3 regions of the Pantoea rwandensis genome follow, and region 2 is predicted to be linked to each of the others. Evidence: riboswitches for the same ligand, from Rfam matches in the RefSeq annotation. Region 2 holds a riboswitch; each other region holds the start of a gene.

Region 1 (2,263 bases), 2.0 Mb from region 2:
TGAGGAAAAGGGGGAAATCGAAGCGGATATCGCCCACCACTGGCAACAAACCTCCCCGCTCAACTGGCGTTTCTTTTTACGACCCGCGATTCGCTTCCACCACGGCCGCGAACTGGAGATGGAAGACATCATCGCCTCACTGGAACGTGTCCGCAGTCAGCCGCTGTTCTCACATATCGATAAACTGCACTCTCCCGCGCCCTGGACACTGGATATTCATCTGACGCAGCCTGATGACTGGCTGCCCTGGCTGCTGGCCAGCGTCAGCGCCATGATCCTGCCGCGTGAGTGGCCGACGTTGCGCCATTTTGCCCGTCAACCCATCGGCACCGGCCCCTACAGTGTGGTACGCAATCAGCAGACGCAGCTGAAAATTGCCGCCTTTGATGACTATTTTGGCTATCGCGCGCTGATTGATGACGTGTCGATTTGGGTGCTGCCGGAAATCAGCGACGAGCTGGTGTATGCCGGCGTGAAGCTGCAGGGGGAAACCGCCGATGAGAAGTCAGAAGAGAGCCGTCTGGAAGAAGGCTGCTATTTCCTGCTGTTCGACCAGCGCTCAGAGCGTGGTAAGGATACCCATTTTCGCCGCTGGGTGAGCTATCTGCTCAATCCGATTGCCCTGCTCAACCATGCGGGTGTGGGCTATCAGCGCTACTGGTTCCCGGCATACGGTTTCTTACCGCGCTGGCACCATCGCCGCGATCTCACCCCGGCCGAAAAGCCTGATGGGCTAACGCAACTGACCATCAGCTGGTATAGCCATCATGTTGAGCATGAAGGTATTGCTAACGCCCTGCGCCCGTTGCTGGCTGAACAGGGTGTCGAACTGATCACGCGCGAGCTGAGTTATGAAGCATGGTTCGAAGGTGAAGGAGAGAGTGACATCTGGCTCGGCAGCGTCAACTTCACTCTGCCGCTCGACTACGCACTGTTTGCGCAGCTCTACGAATTGCCGCTCATGCATCACTGCGTTCCGATTGACTGGCACGCAGATGCACAACAGTGGCGACAGAAAGCCTTGCCTCTGGCCGAGTGGAGCAAACAGTTGGTGAACAGCGACTTTGTTCATCCGCTCTTCCATCACTGGTTAATGCTGGAAGGCCAGCGCAGTATGCGCGGTGTGCGGCTCAACACGCTCGGCTGGTTTGACTTTAAATCGGCCTGGTTTGCACCACCGGAGCTGTGACACTTTCGCGCTGTCACAGAAGTGTCTAAAATAAGCCGTTCTCAACGGGGTGCCCTGGTATCGGGCTGAGAGAAACCCGTCGAACCTGATCCGGCTCATACCGGCGTAGGGATTTGAGATGAGCGATAACTCAGATCCTTTGCGACTCAACTTTATCTTCTCCTCAAGGAGCGCAAAGTGTTAAACAAAGTCTTGCCCGTGTTGCTGTTGGTCTCTGCCCCGGTGTTAGCTGCCAAGCCTGTTCTTACTGTTTACACCTACGACTCGTTCTCTGCAGAGTGGGGCCCCGGCCCTGCCGTCAAAAAAGCCTTTGAAGCCGAGTGCGGCTGCGAACTGAACTATGTGGCGCTGGAAGATGGCGTGTCACTGCTCAACCGCGTGCGGATGGAAGGCAAAAACAGCAAAGCCGATGTGGTGCTGGGCCTCGATAACAACCTCGTGCAAGCCGCCGAAAAAACCGGCCTGTTTGCGAAAAGCACCGTCGACACCAGTAAATTGCAACTGCCTGATAGCTGGCATAACGACACCTTCGTTCCCTTCGATTACGGCTACTTCGCCTTCGTCTACGATAAAAACAAGCTGAAGAACCCACCGAAAAGCCTGAAAGAACTGGTCGAAAGCCCGGAAAAGTTGCGTGTGATCTATGAAGATCCACGCACCAGCACGCCGGGATTAGGCCTGCTGCTGTGGATGCAAAAAGTGTATGGCGATAAAGCACCTGACGCCTGGCAGAAGCTGGCACAGAAAACGGTCACCGTCACCAAGGGCTGGAGCGAAGCCTATGGCCTGTTCCTGAAAGGCGAAGGCGATCTGGTGCTGAGTTACACCACCTCTCCCGCTTATCACATCATTGAAGAGAAGAAAGATAACTACGCCGCTGCGCCGTTTAGCGAAGGCCATTATCTGCAAGTGGAAGTGGCTGCTCAGCTCGCTAGCAGCAAACAGCCGAAACTGGCGCAGCAGTTTATGCAATTTATGGTGTCGCCAGCCTTCCAGCAGACCATTCCGACTGGCAACTGGATGTATCCGGTGATCAAAAGCGATCTGCCTGCGGGTTATCAGTCGCTGACCGTT
Region 2 (2,263 bases):
GCCAGCGAAATGCGTGCCGACAAAGTGCTGCAGGACAAACTGCGCAGCCTGAAAAACGTCGATGTGATTCTGAATGCCCAGACCACCGAAGTGAAAGGCGACGGCAGCAAAGTGACTGGCTTGAGTTACATCGATCGTACCAACCAGACCAGCCATGAAATCGCGCTGAGCGGCATCTTCGTGCAGATTGGTCTGCTGCCCAACACCACCTTCCTCGAAGGCGCGGTGGAACGTAACAAAATGGGCGAGATCATCATCGACGCCAAATGCGAAACCAGCCTGAAAGGCGTGTTCGCGGCCGGTGACTGCACCACGGTGCCGTACAAGCAGATCATTATCGCCAGCGGTGAAGGCGCGAAAGCCTCACTCAGCGCGTTTGATTACCTGATCCGCACCCAACCGGCTGAATAAGTTTTATTGCGATAGCCACGCAGCAGCCCCGTAACAGATGTTACGGGGCTTTTTTTTGCCTGTTATTCATCCTAACCAACGGCGTGCTTCCGCATCGCTGATGTCGCGATAATAAATTTTATGCAAACGCTCGCCGCAACCTTTGCATTGCGCTTCAACATGGGTAGAAAAATAGTGGCGGCCGGAAGGGCAAATTGCGCCTTTACGCGAAATACGAATGTCGTGCCATTTATGGGCGTGCGGAATAAAGCTGAATAATTTTGAGATCATTATCGATTCCGGAATTGGATAGGCAGTGACTCTCTTCAAGTCCGGAGGGGGATTAGGCCTTGCCACAGCGGGCGGGGCGTTGATGTGCATCAATGAATGCGAAGGCGGGTGTTTATTAGTCGATTTTTCAGTGATTAGAATAAATCTGGCAAATTCAGATGAGAATTATTTAATGATGATAATTGACCGATATAGCTTTTTTTAAAATTCAGCCTGTCGAATGATTTTAACTATTTTGATTTAGTGCCGTTTTCCGCGTCTTTCAAAGCACCACGATTTACAACCCCCCGAACTGCCCTTATCCTGTGTGCGGCATGTTCACCATGCCATGACTCGGGGTGCCCCTGTTAAACAGGGCTGAGATACACCCGCTGACCTGATCTGGATAATGCCAGCGTAGGGAAGTCAGATGCCTGACCGCATTCGCCTTCTTGATCGCCGGTTGGGAGTTTTATGACACAGCCTGACCTTCTTACCCCCGCGCAACTCGCGCAATCCCTACAGCTGCTGCGTCAGCAGGCACCGCTGGTGCACTGCATGACCAATGACGTGGTGCAAACCTTCACTGCCAATGTGCTGCTGGCTCTACAAGCCTCGCCTGCGATGGTGATCGATGCGGAAGAAGCCGCGCAGTTTGTGAGCTTTGCCGATGCGCTGCTGATCAACGTGGGCACCTTAACCCGCGACCGGCGCGATGCGATGCTGGCGGCGGTGCAATCCGCAGCCAAAGTCGGCACGCCCTGGACGCTCGATCCGGTGGCCGTCGGCGCACTCTCGTTACGTACCGAATTCTGCCAACAGTTGCTAAGCCTGCATCCCGCCGCGATTCGTGGCAACGCGTCGGAAATCCTCGCGCTGGATAACCAGGCTGCCGGCGGACGCGGCGTGGACAGCGTGCATCAGACCGATGCGGCACTGAGCGCGGCACAACAGCTGGCGCAGGATTACCACACGCTGGTGGCGGTCACTGGCGAAGTCGATTACGTCACCGATGGTACACGCACGCTGGCGATTCCTGGCGGCAGCCCGCTAATGACGCGCGTGGTAGGCACCGGTTGCGCGCATTCAGCCGTGGTCGCAGCCTTCAGCAGCTTGCCGGGCGACCGTTTACAGCATGTGGCGGCGGCGTGCCGTGTGATGTCTCTGGCGGGTGAACAGGCGGCACGTGCCGTTCAGGGGCCAGGCAGCTTTGTCGCGGCTTTCCTGGATAACCTCTGGACGCTGGAGGTCACCGTATGAAACGCATTAATGCTTTAACCATTGCTGGTACTGACCCTAGCGGCGGCGCGGGCATTCAGGCCGATCTGAAAGCCTTCTCCGCACTGGGTGCTTATGGCACCAGCGTGATCACCGCGCTGGTGGCGCAGAACACCTGTGGCGTGCAGTCGGTGTATCGCATCGAACCTGATTTCGTCGGTGCGCAGCTGGATTCCGTGCTGGACGATGTGCGCATCGATGCCGCCAAAATCGGCATGCTGTCTGAAACCGCGATTGTCGAAGTGGTTGCCGAAAGGCTGAAACGCGCCAGCCTGCCGTTTGTGGTGCTGGATACGGTGATGATCGCCAAGAGTGGCGATCCGCT
Region 3 (2,263 bases), 1.8 Mb from region 2:
AGTTCACCTTGCGGTAGCCAAAGTTTTTGTTCATGGCTGACAATCCACCAGCCAGCGTCTACGCTTGAGATCTCACGTTGCATCTTATTCGTTGTCCTTAGCGTCAAATGGCACGCTGAAATCCTGATGTTAAGTGTGGAATGGATAACTATAACTCACCCGGAGCCCCATATGCTTACCCAGTTAGATGACCTGGCCAGGCGTGTAAGTGGCGATAATGAACTCGTTGATGCGTGGCTGCGCGCGCGCCGACAGTTGCTTGTCAGCTATTACGCATTAATTGGCATCAAGCCACACAAAGAGGCGCTCAGTGCTCTGGATGAACAGGCGCTGGATGCGTTTTGCCACGGCCTGGTTGATTACCTCTCAACCGGTCATTTCAGTATTTATGAACGCATTATCAGTGAGATGGAGGGCGATAGCCCGCTCATTGCGGCCGCCCAACTCTATCCCGCTCTGGAAGCGAATACCGATCGCATGATGCAACTGTATGACAGCCATCTGCAGCAGGCCATCAACGACGATAACTGCGTAGAATTCCAGAAGGCATTATCCGAAGTGGGTGAAGTACTGGAGTCGCGCTTCACGCTGGAAGATAAGCTGGTGCAACTCGCCTGGGATAACCAGCTGGCACGCCCACCGGTCGCCAACGAAAGCAGCATGGCTCGCCCCGCTTAACCTCGGGCCCATGTAAAAAACTTGTTATTCCGAAAAAGCCCTCTTATGCTGAATGGGCTTTTTTGTTGAGACCTATTCACGTTTTTATGCGTCTCTTTAAAGAAATCTAGAGTCAAATTTTGCGATATAAGTGTAGCGTGCGCAGCCAGTCCACGCTCGGACAGCGCGCAGGGGCCGGAGCGTACACGTAGTACGTGACGGACACGAGCACTGCCCAGGCGTGAAATGGCAAGCAAAGTAGCTTATATCGTAAAATTCAACCTTGTCGGAGTGCCCTAAGGGGCTGAGACCGTTTATTCGGGATCCGCGGAACCTGATCAGGTTAGTACCTGCGAAGGGAACAAGAGTAGACATTCACAGAGCGATGCGTGTTGGCGCCCGGCATCGTCCCTGTTACTCCTTCCGAACTCTGGACAAGCAACTTCCCCTTAATTCAGGAAATTTGCTATGTCTGTTGCTAAAACTTCTCGTCGTGAACAACGTGCACAAGCGCAGGAATTTATCGATTCGCTGCAGGGCACGGCTTTCCCCCAATCCAAACGTATCTGGATCACCGGCAGCCGAGCGGATATCCGTGTGCCGATGCGCGAAATCCAGCTCAGCCCAACACACATTGGCGGTACAAAAGAGAATCCGCAGTATGAGCACAACGAGCCGGTGCCGGTATATGACACGGCGGGTGCTTATGGCGATCCCGCGGCCACCATTGATGTGCATCGGGGATTAAGCCGATTACGTGAAAACTGGATCGCCGAACGCGATGACAGTGAGGCTATCCACCAACTGAGTTCGCAATACACCCAGCAACGCTTAGCCGATGAAGGGCTGGATCACCTGCGCTTCGAGCAGTTACCGCAGCCGCGCCGTGCTAAAGCTGGCCGCTGCGTCACGCAACTGCATTACGCACGTCAGGGCATGATTACACCCGAGATGGAATTTATTGCGGTGCGAGAAAACATGGGCCGCGAACGTATTCGTGGTGAAGTGCTACTGCAACAGCACCCGGGCCACAGTTTCGGTGCCAATCTGCCGGAAAATATCACCGCCGAATTTGTGCGCCAGGAAGTTGCCAGCGGTCGCGCTATCATACCCTCCAATATTAATCACCCCGAATCCGAGCCGATGATCATTGGCCGTAACTTTCTGGTGAAGGTGAACGCCAATATAGGCAACTCAGCGGTGAGTTCATCGATTGAAGAGGAAGTGGAGAAACTGGTGTGGTCAACACGCTGGGGCGCGGATACCGTGATGGACCTCTCCACAGGACGCTATATCCATGAAACGCGCGAGTGGATTTTGCGAAACAGCCCGGTGCCGATTGGCACTGTGCCCATTTATCAGGCACTGGAGAAAGTGAACGGCGTGGCGGAGGATCTTAACTGGGAGATCTTCCGCGATACTCTGCTCGAACAAGCAGAACAGGGGGTGGATTACTTCACTATTCACGCCGGTGTGCTGCTGCGCTATGTGCCGATGACGGCTAAACGTCTGACCGGTATTGTCTCGCGTGGTGGTTCGATCATGGCGAAGTGGTGCCTGTCACATTATCAGGAAAGCTTCCTCTATCTGCACTTCCGTGAAATCT

Evidence for each region. Region 2 has a riboswitch for thiamine pyrophosphate ahead of thiM (hydroxyethylthiazole kinase). Riboswitches for the same ligand answer to the same signal wherever they lie in the genome.
Region 1: it holds a riboswitch for thiamine pyrophosphate, as region 2 does, so the genes downstream of both, thiB (thiamine ABC transporter substrate binding subunit) here and thiM (hydroxyethylthiazole kinase) in region 2, are expected to answer to the same signal.
Region 3: it holds a riboswitch for thiamine pyrophosphate, as region 2 does, so the genes downstream of both, thiC (phosphomethylpyrimidine synthase ThiC) here and thiM (hydroxyethylthiazole kinase) in region 2, are expected to answer to the same signal.

What each region holds. Positions count from the first base shown of each region.
Region 1 is NZ_CP009454.1:4,015,154-4,017,416, forward strand. Features, by position in the region: gene sgrR (HTH-type transcriptional regulator SgrR) at 1-1,189, shown strand, start outside; TPP riboswitch at 1,225-1,319, shown strand; gene thiB (thiamine ABC transporter substrate binding subunit) at 1,367-2,263, shown strand, end outside.
Region 2 is NZ_CP009454.1:2,008,056-2,010,318, forward strand. Features, by position in the region: gene ahpF (alkyl hydroperoxide reductase subunit F) at 1-411, shown strand, start outside; gene LH22_RS09180 (hypothetical protein) at 478-681, opposite strand; TPP riboswitch at 1,006-1,101, shown strand; gene thiM (hydroxyethylthiazole kinase) at 1,135-1,920, shown strand; gene thiD (bifunctional hydroxymethylpyrimidine kinase/phosphomethylpyrimidine kinase) at 1,917-2,263, shown strand, end outside.
Region 3 is NZ_CP009454.1:252,343-254,605, forward strand. Features, by position in the region: gene nudC (NAD(+) diphosphatase) at 1-83, opposite strand, end outside; gene LH22_RS01100 (Rsd/AlgQ family anti-sigma factor) at 172-678, shown strand; TPP riboswitch at 935-1,035, shown strand; gene thiC (phosphomethylpyrimidine synthase ThiC) at 1,126-2,263, shown strand, end outside.